DNA from 3 places in the Enterobacter sp. FW301-JW81 genome. Region 3 is predicted to be linked to each of the others. Evidence: predicted binding sites of a transcription regulator. Region 3 holds the regulator's gene; each other region holds the start of a gene.

Evidence for each region. Region 3 encodes CRP, which controls carbon source genes, mostly activating them, when cyclic AMP is high. Its sites were predicted from a motif close to ATGTGANNNNNNTCACAT; they were not measured.
Region 1: AC3WOK_RS15280 (glycine dehydrogenase) is a predicted target of CRP. The motif match lies at 5,017-5,034, and genes of this name have one in related genera.
Region 2: AC3WOK_RS01520 (maltoporin) is a predicted target of CRP. The motif match lies at 2,334-2,351, and genes of this name have one in related genera.

The regions. Positions count from the first base shown of each region.
Region 1 covers NZ_JBYTBA010000004.1:394,069-401,370, reverse strand. The annotation lists gene fbp (class 1 fructose-bisphosphatase) at 1-388, opposite strand, end outside; gene mpl (UDP-N-acetylmuramate:L-alanyl-gamma-D-glutamyl-meso-diaminopimelate ligase) at 585-1,964, shown strand; gene yjgA (ribosome biogenesis factor YjgA) at 2,066-2,617, opposite strand; gene pmbA (metalloprotease PmbA) at 2,713-4,065, shown strand; gene cybC (cytochrome b562) at 4,104-4,490, shown strand; gene AC3WOK_RS15285 (Hok/Gef family protein) at 4,561-4,683, opposite strand; gene AC3WOK_RS15280 (glycine dehydrogenase) at 5,135-5,473, shown strand; gene AC3WOK_RS15275 (SFCGS family glycine-rich protein) at 5,484-5,846, shown strand; gene AC3WOK_RS15270 (DUF4312 family protein) at 5,849-6,148, shown strand; gene AC3WOK_RS15265 (DUF4311 domain-containing protein) at 6,171-6,947, shown strand; gene AC3WOK_RS15260 (DUF4310 family protein) at 6,961-7,302, shown strand, end outside.
Region 2 covers NZ_JBYTBA010000001.1:333,010-340,311, reverse strand. The annotation lists gene AC3WOK_RS01530 (magnesium transporter) at 52-1,053, shown strand; gene AC3WOK_RS01525 (LacI family DNA-binding transcriptional regulator) at 1,096-2,172, opposite strand; gene AC3WOK_RS01520 (maltoporin) at 2,442-3,707, shown strand; gene AC3WOK_RS01515 (PTS sugar transporter subunit IIB) at 3,812-4,054, opposite strand; gene AC3WOK_RS01510 (beta-galactosidase) at 4,185-6,242, opposite strand; gene AC3WOK_RS01505 (glycoside hydrolase family 53 protein) at 6,272-7,302, opposite strand, start outside.
Region 3 covers NZ_JBYTBA010000008.1:144,975-152,276, forward strand. The annotation lists gene AC3WOK_RS21290 (YccS/YhfK family putative transporter) at 1-1,535, opposite strand, end outside; gene crp (cAMP-activated global transcriptional regulator CRP) at 1,593-2,225, opposite strand; gene AC3WOK_RS21300 (OsmC family protein) at 2,537-2,941, shown strand; gene AC3WOK_RS21305 (phosphoribulokinase) at 3,021-3,890, opposite strand; gene AC3WOK_RS21310 (YheU family protein) at 3,921-4,139, opposite strand; gene AC3WOK_RS21315 (hydrolase) at 4,136-5,158, opposite strand; gene mdcA (malonate decarboxylase subunit alpha) at 5,387-7,042, shown strand; gene AC3WOK_RS21325 (triphosphoribosyl-dephospho-CoA synthase) at 7,042-7,302, shown strand, end outside.

The DNA.
Region 1 (7,302 bases), on a different contig from region 3:
TGGAGAAAATGGTACCGACAGAAACGTTAACGTCGATGTTTGAGGAGCCGTCGAGCGGATCCATCAGCACAACGTATTTCGCGTGTTCACACCCTTCGAAAACAACAATTTCATCTTCTTCTTCGGAGGCGATACCCGCAACGATGTCGCGCGCGCGCAGTGCAGCTTTCAGTTTTTCATTTGCGAACAGATCGAGTTTCTGCTGAACCTCGCCCTGAACGTTCTCGGCACCGCTGGCACCCAGGATATCGACCAGACCGGCCTTGTTGATATCACGGTGGATGATCTTAGCGCCCAGCTTTATTGCCGACAGCAAAGCAGTGAGCTCACCGGTAGCATGAGAGAACTCGTGCTGCTTTTCGACAATAAATTCACCTAACGTTTTCATAACACTTTCCCTGCATCTTTGTGAGTAGAGCGATTTATGTTCACTAAAACGACTAAAGCCCAACAATCTTAACAAATATTCAAATAGTAGCGCAGAGGTGAATCGCGCCAGCAGGATACGGATTTTCCTGAAATGCGTTTCACACCCGCTGACATGTGAGTAAAATGTGCGCCACATTGAAGAAGGATAGTGACGTATGCGCATTCATATATTGGGGATTTGTGGCACTTTCATGGGCGGACTGGCAATGCTGGCGCGCTCGCTGGGCCACGAAGTGACAGGTTCGGACGCCAATGTGTATCCGCCAATGAGCACGCTTCTGGAAAAGCAGGGCATCTCTTTAATTCAGGGCTACGATGCCAGCCAGCTGGATCCCGAGCCGGATCTGGTGATCATTGGCAACGCCATGACCCGCGGCAATCCGTGCGTCGAGGCGGTACTGGAACGCAATATTCCGTTCATGTCCGGCCCGCAGTGGCTGCATGATTTCGTGCTGCGCGACCGTTGGGTGATTGCCGTGGCCGGCACGCACGGCAAAACGACCACCGCCGGGATGGCCACCTGGATCCTCGAAGCCTGCGGCTACAAGCCGGGCTTTGTGATCGGCGGCGTACCGGGCAACTTTGACGTTTCTGCCCGCCTGGGAGACAGCCCGTTCTTCGTTATCGAAGCCGACGAATATGACTGCGCGTTCTTCGACAAACGCTCCAAATTCGTCCATTACTGCCCGCGGACGCTGATCCTCAATAACCTTGAGTTCGACCATGCGGATATCTTTGACGACCTGAAAGCGATCCAGAAACAGTTCCACCACCTGGTGCGCATCGTGCCGGGTCAGGGACGCATCATCCTGCCGGAAAACGACATCAACCTGAAACAGACGATGGCGATGGGCTGCTGGAGCGAGCAGGAGCTGGTGGGCGAGCAGGGCCACTGGCAGGCGAAGAAACTCAACGCCGATGCCTCCGAGTGGGAAGTGCTGCTCGACGGCGAGAAAGTGGGCGAGGTGAAGTGGGGACTGGTGGGCGAGCACAACATGCACAACGGCCTGATGGCCATTGCTGCCGCACGCCACGTGGGCGTTCTGCCTGCGGATGCAGCGAATGCGCTGGGCTCGTTTATCAATGCCCGTCGCCGCCTGGAGCTGCGCGGTGAAGCCCACGGCGTCACGGTGTACGACGATTTCGCGCACCACCCAACGGCGATTCTGGCGACGCTTGCGGCTCTGCGCGGAAAAGTCGGCGGTACCGCGCGCATTCTGGCGGTGCTGGAACCGCGCTCGAACACCATGAAGATGGGCATCTGTAAAGACGATCTCGCGCCGTCATTAGGACGCGCCGACGAGGTCTTCCTGCTGCAGCCGCAGCATATTCCGTGGCAGGTGGCGGAAGTGGCCGATGCCTGCATTCAGCCTGCGCACTGGAGTGCGGATGTGGATGTGCTCGCGGATATGGTCGTAAAAGCGGCCCAGCCCGGTGACCATATTCTGGTCATGAGCAACGGCGGTTTCGGTGGTATCCATCAGAAGCTGCTGGACGGTCTGGCGAAAAAAGCGGAAGCGGCCGCCGACGCGTAAAAAAAAGCCCGGTGGCGCTCGCGCTTACCGGGCTTACATTTGCACGACCTTGTAGGCCGGATAAGGCGTTTACGCCGCCATCCGGCGCAAAACCGCACGGATTACTCTTCGTTCTCAGACAGCTCGCGCAGATACTGGAAAATCAGGCGCGCAGACTTCGGCGGCTTATTCCCTTCTTTCTCTTTCTTCGCGTTGCGGATCAAGGAACGCAGCTGCTGGCGGTCGGCATCCGGCCACAGGTTCAGCACTTCCGGTACGGCGTCATCACCCTGTTCAATCAGACGATCGCGGATCTGCTCAAGCTTATGGAAAAACGCAACCTGCTGGTTGTGGCGGTTTTTCAGCTTGTCCAGCGCCTGGCGGATCGGATCGACGTCGCGCTGACGCAGCATTTTCCCGATAAGCTGAAGCTGGCGACGACGGCCTTCTTTTTTGATTTTCTGTGCCAGTTCAATGGCATCACGCAGATCCTGGTCGAGCGGGATCTTATCCAGCGCGTTTTTACCCAGTTCTACCATTTCCGCGCCAAGCTGTTTTAACTCTTCGGCGTCACGTTTAATTTCACTTTTACTGACCCAGATGATCTCATCATCTTCGTCTTCGATGTCATCACCGGGAACGTCGTCGAGCCAGTCTTCGGGCTGCTTAGTCATGTCAGGCTCCTTAAAAAAAGAGGCTAATGTTACCAGTTAAGACGCGCACTGAAAAACGGTTCTCTGTTAGACTTCAGATAACTCTCTCTTACAGTATGGCATTTGCGATGAAAGTAACCTCACAAGTTGAAGCGCAGCGTAAGATTCTGGAAGAAGCCGTCTCCACCGCGCTGATGCTTGCTTCAGAAAAATCAGATGGCGCCGAAGTGGCGGTCAGCAAAACCACCGGCATTAGCGTGAGCACCCGCTATGGCGAAGTGGAGAATGTTGAATTCAACAGCGATGGCGCGCTGGGGATCACGGTCTATCACCAGAATCGCAAAGGCAGTGCGTCATCCACCGATCTCAGTCCGGATGCCATCGCCCGTACGGTGCAGGCCGCGCTGGATATTGCCCGTTACACCTCGCCGGATCCTTACGCTGGCGTGGCGGATAAAGAGCTGCTGGCGTTTGATGCGCCGGATCTCGATCTTTTCCACCCGGCAGAGGTTACGCCGGACGAAGCGATTGAACTGGCTGCCCGCGCAGAGCAGGCGTCTTTGCAGGCTGACAAGCGCATCACCAATACCGAAGGCGGCAGCTTTAACAGCCACTACGGCATCAAAGTGTTCGGCAACAGCCACGGCATGCTGCAGGGCTACTGCTCCACCCGCCACTCGCTCTCCAGCTGCGTCATCGCCGAAGAGAACGGAGACATGGAGCGCGACTACGCCTACACCATTGGCCGCGCGTTGGGGGATTTACAGTCTCCGGAGTGGGTGGGTAAAGAGTGCGCCGAGCGCACGTTGTCCCGCCTGTCGCCGCGCAAGCTCTCCACCATGAAGGCCCCGGTCATTTTTGCCAACGAAGTGGCGACCGGTCTGTTTGGTCATCTGGTGGGCGCGATTGCCGGTGGCTCCGTTTACCGTAAATCGACCTTCCTGCTCGACTCGCTGGGCAAGCAGATCCTGCCGGAATGGCTGACCATCGAAGAGCATCCACACCTGCTGAAAGGGCTGGCCTCCACGCCGTTCGACAGCGAAGGCGTGCGCACCGAACGTCGCGATATCATCAAAGACGGTATTCTGACCCAGTGGCTGCTGACCAACTACTCCGCGCGCAAGCTGGGGCTGAAAAGCACCGGTCACGCGGGCGGTATCCACAACTGGCGGATTGCCGGCCAGGGCCTCAACTTTGAGCAGATGCTGAAAGAGATGGGCACCGGTCTGGTGGTGACCGAGCTGATGGGCCAGGGCGTAAGCGGTATTACCGGGGATTACTCTCGCGGTGCGGCGGGCTTCTGGGTGGAAAACGGCGAAATCCAGTATCCGGTGAGCGAAATTACGATTGCCGGCAACCTGAAGGACATGTGGCGCAACATCGTTACGGTCGGTAACGATATTGAAACACGTAGCAATATACAGTGTGGTTCAGTTCTTCTGCCCGAAATGAAAATTGCGGGTCAATAAAGATAGCGTTTTGTTAATAATAAAAAAGGAAGTGAGCAATGCGTAAACACCTGTTAGCGATCGTCGCAGCTTCAACGCTGGTTCTTGGCTCTTCTGCGTTTGCTGCCGATCTTGAAGACGACATGGGCATCCTCGGTCAAAACCTGAAGGTGGTGCAGAAAACGGACAATGCGGCTGAAATGAAAGACGCACTGACCAAAATGCGTGAAGCGGCGCTGGACGCCCAAAAAGCCACCCCGCCAAAGCTGGAAAGCAAAGCGGCAGACAGTGCTGAGATGAAAGACTACCGCCACGGCTTTGACGTGCTGGTCGGCCAGATCGACGGCGCGCTGAAGCTCGCCAACGAAGGCAAAGTGAAAGAAGCCCAGGCGGCGGCCGAGCAGTTTGTGACTACGCGCAACACGTATCATCAAAAGTATCGTTAATTGGGTGCCTGAGCTGTACGTCCTTTCTCCGTATGCGGGGGCGCATTATGCGCCCCCGCATCTTTGCTCCCTACCGGTCGGAGCGACACTCCATCCGCGCTGTCACTTCAAGCGAGCCGTTTCGAAAACGGATCTCGCACAGTGTTTTCCTCGTCACCAGCGTTAAGATGATTATCGTCAAAGAAATAATCATCAAAACCCCGATACTTGGGGATTGGCGTTTCATGGATGCCTCCTTGCTTTAAAGCGGGCGAGGTAGCAAACATCACGTGGCTAGACGTGTCGTTTACAGCCCCGTCCTGATTTACATTCAGGTAGGGGCTTTCCACTTTCCGTCCCATGCCTGAGACGGTCAGTCTCAAGCACCCGTCGCCACTCTAGCGAATCCCCATAAGAAAACCTTATCCACATCACATTTCTACGAGCCCGCTCGGAAACTTTTCCACTCTGCTTGCCTGTTTATTGCCGCTTAATAGCGTGATATTCATCACGCAAATACAGCGATTTATCCATATTCAGCGCATTTATGTGGCACAGATCACTGCTGCGGCTCGCCTTTCCACTTCGAAGTGGAAAACAACTCGCTACAAACAATTCCCCCCCAACGTTAGTTTCATTCCAGAGCCATTAACGGGGTAAGACCAGTGATTAACGGAGCGGTAATGAACGACGTTGGGGAACAGGCAGTGCAAACAGAGCAGCTCGCGAACACTATGCTGCAGCAGGTTTATGCCCTGCTGGCCCGGCACGACATCATCCCCAATGCGGTACAGGAACAGATGCTGACCTCCCACGTTCGCGCAATGGCGCACCGGTCCGTGACCGGCGAGCCGCTGCCGGAGGTTGAAGCGGAACTGTTCGACGAAATTTCACCGGATTCAATGCGGCTGGCACGAGAAGTGGTAGCGCAGTTTGGCAACCTTCCTGATGAAGAGGCCTGGCTGCTCTCCGTTCACTTTGAAGTCGCGAAAGACAACCTTTAAGGAGCAACACATGGAACAGATTACAGTCGTGATTGGCGATCGCCTGGGCAAAGGTCAGAAAGTGGCCGCTGGTGTGGAAAAAGCAGGTGGACGCGCGGTTGTCGTACCGGGTATGGCTGCCGATATGAAGCTCGGCGACGTGATGAAAGCGGAAAACGCCACCTTCGGCATCTCCTTCTGCGGCAGCGGCGGCGCGGGTGCCATCACGGCGCAAACCAAATATGGCTACAAAGCCAAATACGGCATGCGTTCCGTGGAAGAGGGCGTGACCGCCATCAACGAAGGCTGCAACGTGCTGGGCTTTGGCTTTATGGATAAAGAAGAGCTGGGCGAGCGTCTGGTACAGGCGTGGCAGAAGAAATACGGCGCATAAGCATGAAAGAACAGTTCACAACCACGGTGAGAGTGAAGGGCAAAGGCGACGCCAAAGCGCGCGCTTTTGCCGACGCGCTCAACCACGTTCAGGCCGCGGTGATGAAAGCCTCACCGCATATCTTACTGCGTATTGAGCCACAGGATGTGCAGGTCGTTCAGGCGCAAGAAGCGGTGCGAAAAGAAGCCTTTCTGTTCTTCTTTTTGCGCCGGGAAAGACGCACCTACAGCGTGGAGCTGGATGTGACCGTCAACGTGACCGCTATCAATCTTGACCAGGTGGATTTCGTCACGCAACGCTGATTATTCATAAAAGGGCAGACTGATGTTCTTAATTATATTAATAAAATCGCTCATCATCGGCGGCCTGGTAGGCGTCGGTGTCGGAGCCGGGGCTGCACGCATGTTTCATGCGCCTACCACTCAGGGTATGGGCGCGTTTCGTACGTTGGGGGAACTGAACTCCTGCGAAGGGGACCCAGCGTCTCACTTCTCCTTTGGGTTAGGTTTCTTCTTTAACGCCTGGGCCTCTTCCGTGGCCGCAGGGGCTTTCACACAGGACGTTGACCACCGCATCATCCCGAACTGGGGTGCTGCTGCACTGATGATCAAAAACCGTAACGTCGGCGAAACGCTGCACGATCCGCGCAAAATGGCGATTGCCTGCGGCCTGATCGGCATGATTGTCGTGACCTTCCTTAACCTTACCGCCTCCTCCGTACCGGCTGCGCTTCAGGTCACCGCCGTCAAGGTGCTGGTGCCGGCGGCAAACCTGCTGGTGAACACCGTGATGCCGGTGATCTTCTGGCTGGCGGCCATCGACGCGGGTAAAAAATCGGGCTTCTGGGCGACCATTTTCGGCGGCGCAGCGCAGCTGATTATGGGCAACGCCGTGCCGGGCCTGGTGCTGGGGATCCTGATTGGTAAAGGCGTAGAGGAGAGCGGCTGGAACCACGTCACCAAAGTGATGATGGCGGCTATCGTCCTGCTGTTCGTGCTGAGCGGCTTCTTCCGCGGCTTCGACATGAAGATGATCGAATCCTTCCATCTGACCGTGCCGAACTGGCTCGACATGATCCACAACTCGCTCAGCGGTAAATAACAGGAGCCTCTACATGGAACAGAATAAAGGTTTTTGGTATGCCGACTGGTCGTTCCCGATCTTCGTTGGCCTGCTCTCCTCCGGCGTGTTTGCCGGGACGCACATGTACTACCTCTACGGCATCGGCGCGTTTAACGAAGTGGCCTTCGTGGCGATGCTGAAAGCGGGGATTGATACCGGCGTCTACGGCGCGGTGGCGGCGTTCGGCGCAAGCTTCCTGTTCGCCCGCATTATCGAAGGCTCGCTGGTCGGTATTCTCGACATCGGCGGCGCCATTCAGACCGGCGTGGGTCTTGGCGTTCCGGCGCTGCTGCTGGGCGCGGGGATCATGTTCCCGGTGACCAACTTCATTGCC
Region 2 (7,302 bases), on a different contig from region 3:
GCCCTGTCTTGCTCGCCCCTGAGAGATTTTATTATTCAAAGGGAATTCACTATGTCTTACGCTATTCATAACCAAAACCTGGCATTCAATGACAGCGCTATCGCGCAATATATGAATACCGATTTTATCGTCCTCGATATTTCATTATGCGTGGCGCTGGCGCGCGAGCAATTCTTCGAAAAATTAAAAGACGATGATATTCCGTCGCATATTTTTATTGAAGACAATGGCCGCCTGGCGGGCATGATTGCCGTGCGCAAATTGCTGCAAACCGCCGATACGGTACAGCCGGTGAAATCGCTGATGATTTCTCAGTTTTTGCAGGTCAAACCGGAAGATGAACGTGCCGATGTCGCCGGACTGCTGGCGCACGGCGGCGCGGATGTGGTGCCCGTGGTCACCCACGGCAAGCTCGTCGGCTGCCTGACCGAACGCGAAATTGCGCATCTGCTGGAAGATGACGTCACCGAAGATGCCCAGCTTCAGGGGGCGACGCTGCCGCTGGAAAAGCCCTATCTGGAAACCAGCGCCTATAGCCTGTGGAAAAAACGCTCCGTCTGGCTGCTGCTGCTGTTTGTCGCCGAAGCCTATACCAGCTCGGTCATTCAGCATTTCGAGGAGGCGCTGGAGTCCGCCATCGCGCTGGCGTTCTTTATTCCGCTGCTAATCGGCACGGGCGGCAACAGCGGTACCCAGATTACCTCAACGCTGGTGCGCGCGATGGCGCTGGGAGAAGTCCACCTGCGCGACGTAGGCCGCGTGCTGCGTAAAGAGATGACCACCTCGCTGATGATTGCCGCCACGCTGGGCATCGCCGGGTGCATCCGCGCCTGGATGATGGGGATTGGGATGGAAATTACGCTTATCGTCAGCCTGACGCTGGTGTGTATCACGCTCTGGAGCGCGATTGTGTCGTCCGTGATCCCCATGGTGCTTAAGCGCTGCGGCATTGACCCGGCGGTCGTCTCCGCGCCGTTCATCGCGACGCTTATCGACGGTACCGGGCTGATCATCTACTTTAAAATCGCGCAATATACGCTGGGGCTGGAGTAAGCTTGCGAGCACCTCACTCACGTGATTGAGGTGCTCACTGCGCTACGCATCGCCGAGCTGATGCGCGATCTCACGCAGCTGCTGGGCAAGCGCCTGCAGGTTTTTCCCTTTCTCCCCTTTTGGCCCGGTAGACTGTCGCACCACCAGACGGGCAGGTAAAATCGAGGACATGCGCTGGGCATTCTCTTCACCGCTGTCGAGAATACGGCGCACCGCCTCTTTACCCTGCAGATCTAAATCCAGCGATACCGTCGTCAGCGCCGGGTAGAAGAACGAGCTTTCATAGGTGTCATCGTAGCCAATCACCGACTTCTCGCCCGGAATTGAAACCTGCTGCTGATGGAACGCGCTCAGCACGCCCAGCGCCATCTGGTCGTTAGCCACCAGCACGGCGGTAAACTGCGCCGTTTCCCTCAGCATCTGCAGCGCGCCTGCATACCCGCTCTGCGCATCCCAGTTGCCGCGAATGACCGATGCCGGCTCCAGGCCGTAACCCTTCAGGGTCTCGATCCAGCTTTTCAACCTCAGCTGCGCCGACACGGAAGACGTCGGCCCCGCCAGCAGGGCAATGTCGCGATGGCCGAGCTCATAAAGATATTTAACGCTGGCGCGGGTGCCGTCCGCCGGGTTAAACGAAACGTTAAACACGGAACTGTACGGGTCCACGTCGAGGAACAGGCAGACAATATCATCGTTGTCGGTGGCGATTTTATGCGCCGCTTCAGCCTCCAGCGGCACGTTGATGATCACTTTGCTCACCAGCTGGGATTTCAGCTCGTTGATGGAATTCTGGATGCTGTGGTTGACGTTCTCATCAATCATTGAGATCAGTACCTGGTAGCCTTCCACATTGGCATAGCGTTTCACCGCCGCCGCAACCTGCGAAGGCGCGTGCAGCGCCAGCGAAATGGTCACCAGCCCAACGGTCTGGCTCTGCTTGCCCACCAGCTGCTGAGCCAGTCGGTTGGGTACATACCGCAATAACTCTATGGATTTCTCCACCTTGCTGCGCGTGGCGTCGGATACATTGGCAGATTTATTCAGTACCCTGGACACGGTCTGATAGGAGACGCCCGCATGGCGTGCCACGTCCTCTAACGTTGCGCTTTTCGACTTCATGGTCCGGTTCCTTATGTTGTTATGCGCTGATTGTAACAGGGGTGCTGAAAAAAAACGCTTACCACCCTCTCCCTGCGGGCATAACACCATCAAAAAGTATGACGCTCACAATGCCATAATTTGTGTCCAATCTCATTACTCGTAACAAAATTGTCTATTTTATTTGCAGTTAATCACACATTTCAGATCGTACAATTGCCAGCCAACGGGTTTAGGCATTTTATGACAGCGGATTTGTGAACGTATTACAAAACAATAAGAGGGTTACAATGAACACGACGATCCGCTCTGTATCTGTTGCGTTAGCTGCCGCGCTGGCATCTCCTTCGCTGTTTGCAGCGTCTTCAGTACCGATTGATTTTCATGGATATCTTCGCTCCGGCGTGGGCGTCTCACGGGATGGTGGGATGGAGGAGTGGCAGAAGAACAAAATTGGCCGTCTGGGTAACGAAGCCGATACCTATGGCGAGCTGGAGCTGGGTTCTGAGGTCTACAAAAAGAACGACGTAAGCTTTTATCTCGACAGCATGGTGAGCATGGTGTCTGACGGTTCAAACGATAATGAAACCACCTTTGGCGACGATGCCCAGTTTGGCCTGCGTCAGCTGAACCTGCAGATCAAGGGGCTCATTCCGGGCGATCCCAACGCGGTGATCTGGGGTGGGAAGCGCTATTACCAGCGCCACGACCTGCACATCATCGACACCAAATACTGGAATATCTCGGGATCCGGTGCAGGTATTGAGAACTATACGCTCGGCCCCGGCGCGGTCTCCGTGGCGTGGATCCGCGGCGATGCCAACGACGTGGACTACCGCGTTGACGGTGATAACGACGTGAACATCAACTATATCGATCTCCGCTATGCGGGCTGGAAACCATGGGCAGGCGCCTGGACCGAAGTCGGCATCGACTACGCCATGCCAAACCCGACCAACAAACAGAAAGAGTACGGCGGGCTGTACGAGGCCGACAACGGCGTGATGGTGACCGGTGAGATCAGCCAGGACATGCTGGGGGGATACAACAAGCTGGTGCTGCAGTACGCTAACAAAGGCCTGGCGCAGAATATGGTGTCCCAGGGTGGCGGCTGGTACGACATGTGGAACTATGTGAACGATGCCAGCGGCTACCGCGTGATCAACACTGGCTTAATTCCCATTACCGACAAGCTCTCTTTCAACCACGTGTTGACCTGGGGTTCGGCGGACGATACCACGCAATATACCGATAAATCGCGCCTGATTTCACTTGTCGGCCGCGCGCAGTACCAGTTTACCGAGTATGTCCGCCTGATTGGCGAAGTGGGTGGTTTCTACCAGAAAGACACCTACACCGACGGGTCTGACTACAAGCAGAGCGGCGAGAAATACACCATTGCCCTGGGCCTGGCCGATGGACCTGACTTTATGTCGCGTCCGGAACTGCGCGTGTTTGCTTCTTATCTGAATGATTCCGAAAAAGGGAAATCCTTCGAAGATGGCACGGCCAACAATACCTGGAACTTTGGTGTGCAGGTCGAGGCCTGGTGGTAAGTCTTAATTCATAATTTGCGTTAATCGTTATCGTATCTCCAGCAACCTGCAGTCTATTTTACTGCTTTGGGATAGCCATTACTTTGGCTATCCCTTTTTTATATTTACTGATTAAAATGTTCGTCTAATAATTTCCGTAATGTATCAGACTGCCTGCCGAATATAGCGTGCACTTGCTGACCGATAATAATTACGCCCAGCGCCCCTTCGTTCTGTAACGTCTGTGAATCAACCTTATTTAAATCTTTTACCGTCACGCGCAGGCGGGTAATACAGGCTTCGACGTGTTCGATATTATCGTCACCGCCAAACGCGGGGATTAAACGCTGGGTAATTTGACTGTCCATAATACGCCTCATTATATGCAGATAAAAAAATGCCTGCTCGTGGAGCAGGCGTTCTGTGCCTTGTTGCCCGGATGGTGCGGTCTGATGCCCTCACCCCAACCCTCTCCCACAGGGAGAGGGAGAAAATCAACTACGCTTTACGCCTGAGCACCCGACAGTCCCACGGCAGCAGCACGGTATCGCCCGCTGCGGCGGCATCGGTTATGCAGTCGGTATACCCTTGCGGCAGCGTGATGTACTGCTGCTGTGCCGTGTAGTTCTGCACAAACACCCAGATGGTTTCGCCATCCGTGCGCGCCGTGGCAACCACGCCCGGCGGGAGTTCACCCTCGATGGCGCGCGGCAGCGCCAGCTCGCTGATAATCCCGGCGAAGAAATCGCGCTGGAACGGCAGATCGTTACGCGAAGCGACGTGCCACGCCTTGCCTTTCCCGACGCGGTTGACCGTTACCGCAGGGCGACCGGCGTAGAAATCATCGCGGTAGGTCGCCAGCACCTGTGCAGACTCCGCGTGGATCAGCTCGCATAAATGCCGCACCTGATACGGCCCCTGCAGGCCTGCCGCGTTGCCCGCCAGCCCCTGAATCAGGTTGCGCTCCCCCTCGCCCAGGCAGTCAATCTCTTCCGCCCAGATGCCCAGGAGCTTGCGCAGCGGCCCAGGGAAACCGCCCAGATGACAGAGGTCGGTCTCATCCACCACGCCGGTCCAGTAGGTCGTCACCAGATGCCCGCCATTGGCCACAAAGGCTTCTGCCCGCTCGGCAAATCCTTCGCGTACCATGTAAAGCATCGGGGCAATCACCAGCGCGTAGGGGCTCAGATCGCCGTCAGCGTCAATGACGTCCACCGCGATGCCTTTTTCCCAGAACGGACGATAGTGCTCGTTGACGGTTTTTTCGTACTCCATTCCCATATTTCGCGGACCTTCGGCATCGTCCAGCGCCCAGCGGTTTTGCTGGTCGAAGACGATCGCCACCCGGGCCTCGGTACGGCAGCCTGCGACCTCCGGCAGGCGGGCCAGCATCTCGCCCAGGCGCGTCACTTCACGCCCGACGCGGGTATCCAGATGACCCACGTGATCGATAACCGCACCGTGGAATTTCTCCACCGACCCGCGGCTTTTACGCCACTGGAAGTACTGCACCGAATCCGCCCCGTGCGCCACCGCCTGCATCGACGAGAGAATATGCATCCCCGGCTTTTTCAGCTTGCTGGTTGGCTGCCAGTTGGTGGTGCTCGGCGTCGACTCCATCAGCACGAAGGGTTTGCCGCCCTTCAGGCTGCGCATCATGTCGTGATACATGGCGGTGTAGCAGGCAAGCGCCGTTTCGTCTTTCTCCCTGTGCCACATCGGGTAACTGTCCCAGGAGATAAAGTCGATCGCCTTCGCAAGCTGCCAGTAGTCGTAATCGTAGAAATACTCCATAAAGTTGGTCGTCACCGGCAGTTCGGCATTGGCGGCCTTCAGCGGTGCCACCTCATGCTGGCAAAAATCGGTGACCTGCGCGGTATTGAAGCGGCGCCAGTCGAGGTTCAGGCCGTGAATCGACACTTCGCCCTGCGGCGCGGGGGACTCAATCTGCGACCAGTCGGTGTAGGTGTGGCTCCAGAAGGTGCTCCACCACGCGTGGTTCAGCGCGTCCAGGGTTTTATAGCGCGCCTTCAGCCAGTCGCGGAAGCGTGCCTGGCACAGGTCACAGTGACATTCACCGCCGTATTCATTGGAGATATGCCAGCCCAGCACCGCCGGATGGTGTGAATAACGCTCCGCCAGCAGGCGGTTAATGGTGAAGGTCTTCTCGCGGTACACCGGAGATGACATGCAGTGGTTATGCCGTCCTCCGTGCAGCGCGGGGACGCGGTTGCGCCCGACGCGCAGCACCTCAGGGTATTTTTGCGACATCCACGCCGGACGCGCGCCGCTTGGCGTCGCCAGGAAAATATGAATACCTGCCGCATAGAGTTTTTCAATAATATTATCCAGCCACGCAAAATCATATTCCCCTTCACGCGGCTCCAGCTTTGCCCAGCTAAATATGCCTACCGACATCACATTGCATTTCGCCTGCTGCATCATGGCGATATCTTTTTCAATAATACCGGGGTAATTTTCCCATTGCTCCGGGTTATAGTCGGCGCCATGCAATAACGCCGCGACCTTTGGGCTTAAAGGCGCAAATTTATTCATATTAAAAACATCCTGAATGAAGATACAAATTATTTAAATACCGTTATTGATGGCAGCACTTTTCCCTGGCAATCAAATAACGCCTGATTCTCGCGGGCATTCCCCTCTTTCCATTCGTCATGGATATATTTCATGCCGGCTTTGGTCGCCCACGTGGTGCCCGGGACGGCAATCCAGGTCGGTTCCCAGTAAAAGATGCCCTTGCCGCGATGGTCCGGAACATCAATAACGGACTGCATTAAATCGTGAATATAATCGTACTGGCCCTGAACGATGCCCGGATAGCCGCCGTCTTTTTCTTCTTTCGCCTGGAAGCTGTTCTCGGCGTTATCGCAGTTCTCCAGCGTATAGCCGTATGCCGCTTCCACCACAATCACGTCTTTGTTATAGCGCTTGCTGATGTCATCCATATTGGCCTTCAGCGCGCTAATCGGGCCGTTCCAGTAGGTGTACATCGACAGGCCGATAATATCGAACGGCACGTCGCGCTTCGCGATCTCGTCAAACCACCAGCGGAAGGTGTCATTTTTGGTGCCTTCGGCCAGATGCAGCATGATTTTCACCTGCTCGCCGCCGGTCAGGTTCTCTTTTAGCCCGCCAATCGCGGCGTTGAGCAGCCCGGCCAGACGGTCAAATTCGCCGCCGCCCTGCCCCCAGCTTTTACCTTCCGGCCACAGCATGCCGCCGTTGATTTCGTTCCCGATCTGCACCATGTCCGGCAGGACGCCCTCTTTCTTAAAGCGGGCAATCGTGTCGCGGGTGTAGTCATGGATCGCCGTTTTGAGCTGCGGGTAGTCCATCTTCTCCCAGGCTTTTGGCTTGAACTGTTTGCCCGGATCGGTCCAGAAATCGCTGTAGTGGAAGTCGAGCAGCAGCTTCAGGCCCTGCGCCTTAACGCGCTTCGCCAGCGCAATTGTGTTTTCGAGATTATTACTGCCGCCGCCGTAGGTATTGCCGCTCGCATCCTGCGGGTCTACCCACAGGCGCAGGCGCACGGTATTCACGCCGTTAGCTTTGAGGATAGCAATCGCGTCCTGCTGCTGGCCGTTCTGGTTATAGA
Region 3 (7,302 bases):
AGCCCGCTTTGCCACTGCGGCCACAGCCAGACCATGCCGCCAAAGGCAATCAGGCAGCCAATGAGGGTATCAATCAGCCTGGCGACAATAAACTGTTCACCATTGAGCGTGAGCAGCTGCAGGGTATACACCGCCGTCACCGTAAAGCCCACCATCGCCCAGCCGTAGTTTTTGCGGATAATCAGGTAGCTCACCAGCGTAATCGCCAGCATGCCAGCCAGGGTATAGCCTTCCGGCACGTGGAAGTGTAGCGTCACGCCCGCAATAATCAGCCCGGCCATCGTTCCGCCGGCCCGGTGCAGAATACGCACCCGCGTGGCGCCGTAGCCGTTCTGGGTGACAAACAGCACGGTCATTAAGATCCAGTAGGGTTTCGGCAGATGCAGCGCCATGCCCATCAGGCTGGCGGTACTGAGCATAACGCTGATCCTGGCGGCGTTGCGCAGGGCGGATGATTTAAGAGAAAGATAGCTTCTGAGCGCGGGCAGTAGCGGCAACCGTTTCTGCTTATCCGCCATCAGATCGCGGGGATAAAGCGGGCGCTGCGTGCGCAGCACGCGGGCGATGCGGCTGAAGTGCCAGGCGGCAAACTGGCCAACCGGGTTATCCGGATGCTGGCGTGCGATTTTCTCCAGCGCGCCGAGCTGTTTTTCCATGTTAAAGCGCGTGGGGTAGCGGTGGTAGAGAATATCGTCAGCCAGGACCCGCAGACGTGCCGATACTGTCTGCGCGTTCCAGCGGATCACCGCTTCGGCGTGGCTGCGCTCGACCAGCTTTTGTACCTCCTGCGGATGGTGAAGGCTAACGGAGATATGTTCCTGCAGATCGAGACCGACCTGGAAGGTGCGCAGCAGCCGTTTGTATTCGTGGTTTTTGTTGGCGGCGAGCATGTGCAGCTGCTGATAGCACTGGCTTATCAGATCTACCACCTTTTGCTGGCGCGTCAGCAGCGGCGGCAAGGATTTTTCCGGATCGGTATGCTGGGTGAGCAGGGTATATTTGGCTTCGCAGTAATCCGCCAGCTGCACATAGAGCAGGCTCAGAGATTCACGCAGCGGCTGTTCGCGCCACAGCCAGAACCAGAACCAGTTGAACAGCCCGTACCACAGCGTCCCCAGAGCGTAGATCAGCAGCGGCTCCCACACCGGCATATTCCCGGCGAGGCTCAGCGTGAAAATGGCCGCAATCAGCGAGGCGGGAAGCAGGCGGGCGTGCAGCGAGCTGATTTCGGCGGTGACGCCGAGGGTCATGGCCAGCACGGTCAGGATCAGCGGCAGCGGGATGTCCCGGGCAAGCAGAAGCTGTACGGCGAGGCTGCAGCCCGCAAACAGGCAGCCGCCAATAGTCAGACGTTTGAAAAAGCGCTTATGCGGCGTGTCCAGACCGGCGATGTTGCAGCAGGCGGGCACGAGAGAAAACAGCAGACCTTGCTGAAGATGTCCGAGGATCAAGCCCACGGCCACAGGAAGACACAACACCAGCGTTTGTCGCAGTGCGTAGTTAACTTCGGGGTGATAGATCAGCCTGCGCCACATGGGGAGTAGAGACAAAAACGGCGTGACACCCTGCGGTGACACGCCGTTTAAGCGGAATTAACGCGTTCCGTAGACCACGATGGTTTTACCGTGGGCGGAGATCAGGTTTTGATCTTCCAGCATTTTCAGGATACGGCCCACTGTCTCACGGGAACAACCGACGATCTGACCAATTTCCTGACGGGTAATTTTAATTTGCATGCCGTCCGGGTGGGTCATTGCGTCTGGCTGTTTCGCCAGGTTCAGCAGCGTTTGTGCAATACGGCCAGTTACGTCCAGGAAGGCGAGGTTACCCACTTTCTCAGAGGTGACCTGCAGACGGCGCGCCATCTGGGAAGAAAGACGCATCAGGATGTCAGGGTTAACCTGAATCAGCTGACGGAACTTCTTGTAAGAAATTTCAGCCACTTCACATGCTGTCTTTGCACGAACCCAGGCGCTACGTTCCTGGCCCTCTTCAAACAGGCCCAGTTCACCGATGAAATCGCCCTGGTTCAGATAAGAAAGGATCATCTCTTTCCCTTCTTCATCTTTGATCAGCACTGCCACCGAGCCTTTAACGATGTAATACAACGTTTCCGCTTTTTCACCCTGGTGAATCAGCGTGCTCTTCGATGGGTACTTATGAATGTGGCAATGAGACAAGAACCATTCGAGAGTCGGGTCTGTTTGCGGTTTGCCAAGCACCATGCGCTGTTATCCTCTGTTATAAGCTGTCACCAGAGTCATCAGATGCATCCGGACTCTGGGGTTGCAATCGAATTCTTACCCATACCCTGGGAAGTCGGCTACCGTAACGTTTCGCAGCCAGTAAAGTTTGATGTCCTCTGCATACACGTGTAACGTCAATGTATTACTGTAGCATCCTGAGTGTTTTAGCATAGCTTTCGCCGCGTGTCTCCTGGTGTCTCGCTTCAGCATGATGCAGGTCGCCTTCCATTGCGAGAAATGTAACGCACGCGTAATCTGTCACCAAAAATGCAACGTTGGAGTTCAAAAATATGCAAGCGCGCGTGAAGTGGGTTGAAGGTTTAACGTTCCTGGGCGAGTCCGCGTCAGGACACCAGATTTTGATGGATGGTAACTCCGGTGATAAAGCGCCAAGCCCAATGGAAATGGTGCTGATGGCGGCAGGCGGATGCAGCGCGATTGACGTGGTGTCGATTCTGCAAAAAGGCCGTCATGACGTGACGGATTGCGAGGTCAAACTCACCTCAGAGCGCCGGGAAGAGGCGCCACGCCTGTTCACCCACATTAATCTTCACTTTGTTGTCACCGGTAAAGCGCTGAAAGACGCGGCGGTCTCACGCGCGGTGGACCTGTCTGCGGAGAAGTACTGCTCTGTGGCGTTAATGCTGGAGAAAGCGGTAAAAATTACCCATTCGTATGAAGTGATCGAGGCTTAATCTTTTGGCGGGTGGCGCTGCGCTTACCCGCCCTACGGATTGTAGGCCCGGTAAGCGCAGCGCCACCGGGCAAAAATGATTATGCGATCTGCTTCCCTTCCATCAGCCGCTCCACCAGCGGCGTCATGATAAGCTCCATTGCCAGTCCCATTTTTCCGCCCGGCACCACCAATGTATTCATGTGCGAAATAAACGAGCCCTGCAGCATCGCCAGCAGCCAGGGGTAATCGATGCCTTCAAGATTGCGGAAATGGATCACCACAAAGCTCTCATCCAGAGAAGGGATCGTTTTGGCGGCAAACGGGTTGGAGGTGTCCACCGTCGGCACGCGCTGGAAGTTAATGTGCGTGCGGGAGAATTGCGGCGTTAAGTAATTGATGTAGTCTTCCATTGAGCGAACGACGGAATCCATCACCGCCTCGCGCGAGTGGCCGCGCTCGCTCATGTCACGCGTCAGCTTCTGGATCCACTCCAGGTTAACGATAGGAACCACCCCGACCAGCAGATCCACGTGGCGCGCCACGTCGTGCTGGGGCGTGACCACGCCGCCGTGTAATCCTTCGTAGAACAGCACGTCGGTGGGTTCCGGCAGCGGCTGCCAGGGGGTAAAGGTGCCCGGTACCTGGTTCCAGGGCACGGCTTCGTCGTAAGTGTGCAGATACTTACGGGACTGCCCTGTGCCGCTCAGGCCATATTCGTGGAAGGTTTGCTCCAGCAGGCCGAAGTCATTGGCTTCCGGGCCGAAGTAGCTGATGTGTTTACCCAGATCGCGCGCCTTACGGATGGCCATGTCCATCTCAGGGCGCGTGTAGCGGTGAAAGCTGTCGCCTTCGACCTCCGCCGCACGGAGATTCAGCTGGGCGAAAATCTTGCGAAAGGCGAGGCTGGTGGTGGTGGTTCCCGCACCACTCGACCCCGTAACGGCAATAACCGGATGTCTGGCAGACATAGCAACTCCCTGACTGAAATGGGTGGAAGATCAGCCGTGAAACGCGTTGCGGGGCATGATATTGACCGTCTCATGCAGCTCTGACCACACCAGCACCACGTCGCCGCTTTTCAGCTGGCGCTTTACATCGTTGACCTTTTGCTCAAGCGAGCGTTCTTGTTCACCATAATCGGTGCCTTCGCGTAATACAAAGCTTTCAATCAGATTATCGAGCGTTTCGGGAGCCAGATCCTGCCAGGGAATAATCATTTTGCACCGTCCAGATAAGGGGTTAGCCAGTCAGGAATACGCGTCTCAAGCCACATTTTCGGGCGGCGCAGCGTGCCGCCGATAAACCCAACGTGGCCACCGTGCTCCGTCAGCTGATAGTGAACGTTGTCGGGCAGGAATTCCTGAGCGGGGATCGAGTGATGATCCATAAAAGGGTCATCTTTGGCATGAATGATAAGCGTCGGCTGCGTGATCTTGCTGAGCAGCGGCATGGCGCTGCACTGACGATAGTAGTCAATCGCATCGGCGAAGCCGTGGATTTTCGCGGTGATCAGATCGTCGAACTCGCGAATACGGCGCACCTTTTTCAGCTGGCGCAGGCTCACCGGAAGGGTATCAGGATAGGCCTTCAGCTTACGCGCCGCGTTGGCTTTCAGCAGGTTGAGCAGGTAGCGCTGATAGACGCGAGAAAAGCCTTTCTCCATGTGGTAGCTGCACTGCTCCAGCATAAACGGCGCGGAGACAATCACTGCGGCATCCAGCGGTACGCTTTCGCCCTCTTTCGCCAGCAGGCAGGCCAGCATATTTCCGCCCAGCGAGTAGCCCACGGCAGCGGTGGGCACGGTGCCAAAGTTTTCCCGCAGCCAGTGTAAAAACCACGTTCCATCTTCGGTTTCACCCGAGTGATAGATGCGTTTCTGACGATTGGGTTCGCCGCTGCAGCCGCGGAAATGCATCACCACGCCGAGCCAGCCGCGCGCTTTTGCCGCCTCAATTAACCCATGCGCATAGGGGCTGTGCAGGCTGCCTTCCAGGCCGTGAAAGACCACCAGGCGCGGCTTATGGCGGGCCTGCTCCGGCGCTTCGCTCCAGGCGAGATCCAGAAAGTCACCGTCTGGCAGGTCAAGGCGCTGCCAGTGCGGGGTGAACTGAACCTTGCGGCGGATCAGTCGCGGCAGCATGGTCTGCAAATGGCGATTGGCGACGCCGCGCATAGGCACGAACTCAGTGCTGTCTTCGGCTGCAATGTCGAAGTCTGATGGAATGATTTGGGTCATAAGCGCGATGCTGATTCTTGTCGGAAATTAACGATACTTTCCGAATTGTACCCCGTTTAGCCTGGTTTTCCGAAACATGAACTGATCCCGATCACAAATATTTACCTTGATTATTACTCTCAGGCTAATGATTTGGCTCTACGCTTAATTGATGCCTTTCTCACCAGAGCGCACACTTTACTCAACGTTAAGCAAATCAAAATGATTAGCTGAATCAGGAGGTTAATAATGTTATCTGGGCAAACACCCACCCGGCAATGGAACACCCGACGCAGCGAAAAAGCGCGTCGTCTGGCGTCCGTACCGGTGCAGGGCAAGGTACTGCCAACCGGCGATCTTGTCGCCATGCTGGAAAAACTGATCGCGCCTGGCGACAAGGTCGTTCTGGAAGGTAACAACCAGAAGCAGGCGGATTTCCTTTCCCGCTCGCTTGCCGAAGTGAACCCGCAAATTGTCCACGACCTGCATATGATCATGCCGAGCGTCGGCCGCAGCGAGCATCTGGATATCTTTGAGAAAGGCATCGCCCGCAAGCTGGATTTCTCCTTCTCCGGGACGCAGAGCCTGCGAATCTCCCAGCTGCTGGAGGATGGTCAGCTCGAAATCGGCGCGATTCACACCTATATCGAACTCTATTCACGCCTCTACGTCGACCTCTCGCCAAACGTGGCGCTGATCGCCGGCTTTAAAGCCGACCGCAAAGGCAACCTCTACACCGGGGCGAGCACCGAAGACACCCCGGCGCTGGTGGAAGCCGCAGCGTTCCACGACGGGATTGTCATTGCCCAGGTGAACGAGCTGGTGGATGACGAGTGTGACCTGCCGCGCGTCGATATTCCGGGCTCCTGGATCGACTTCGTTGTGGTTGCCGATAAGCCGTTCTTTATCGAACCGCTGTTTACCCGCGACCCGCGTCTGATTAAACAGGAACACATCCTGATGGCGATGATGGCCATCAAAGGCATCTACGCGGAACATCAGGTGCAGTCCCTGAACCACGGGATCGGCTTTAACACTGCGGCAATTGAGCTGCTGCTGCCCACCTACGGCGAACAGCTCGGCCTGAAGGGCAAAATCTGTAAGCACTGGACGCTGAACCCGCATCCGACGCTGATCCCGGCCATTGAAAGCGGCTGGGTCGAAAGCGTGCACTGCTTCGGCGGCGAGCTGGGGATGGAAGAGTACATCCGCGCCCGTCCTGACGTGTTCTTTACCGGTGCCGACGGCTCCATGCGCTCTAACCGCGCGTTCTGCCAGCTGGCAGGCCAGTACGCGGTCGATATGTTTATCGGCTCTACGCTGCAGGTTGATGGTTACGCCAACTCCTCAACGGTGACCCGCGGTCGTCTTTCCGGCTTCGGCGGTGCGCCAAACATGGGCCACGACCCGCACGGTCGTCGTCACGCCACGCCGGCCTGGCTGAACATGATCACCGAACCTGACCCGATGCAGCGCGGTAAAAAACTGGTCGTCCAGATGGTGGAAACCTTCCAGGCGGGCGTGAAGCCAACCTTCGTGGAAAAACTCGATGCCGTTGACGTGGCGAAAGCCTCCGGCATGCCGCTGGCGCCGGTGATGATCTACGGCGACGACGTGACCCACGTGCTGACGGAAGAGGGGATCGCTTACCTCTACCGGGCGAAAGATCTGGAAGAGCGTCGTGCCATGGTCGCGGCCGTCGCCGGTATCACCGATATCGGTCTGGGCGTGGATGCCAAACGCGTGGCGGAACTGCGTCAGAGCGGCAAAGTGGTCTACCCGGAAGATATGGGGATTCGCCGAACCGACGCCACCCGCTCTCTGCTGGCGGCAGGCAGCGTGTCAGACCTCGTGGAATGGTCCGGCGGTCTCTACAACCCACCTGCGAAATTCCGGAGCTGGTAATGAAACTTCTGCCCCAGATTCAGGTTGAAGGCGGTGCCGAATGGCTGGCGCGAACCGCCACGCAGTGTCTGATTGACGAAGCACGTTTAAGCCCGAAACCCGGTCTGGTGGACAGTCGGGGGAACGGCGCGCACCACGATTTATCCCTTGCGCTGATGGAGCGCTCCGCGCACAGCCTGACCCCCACGTTTCAGGCGCTGGCGCAGCAAAGCTGGCAGCGTCCGGCAGATATTGCGCTCAGGCAAACCGTCGGGCGGCTC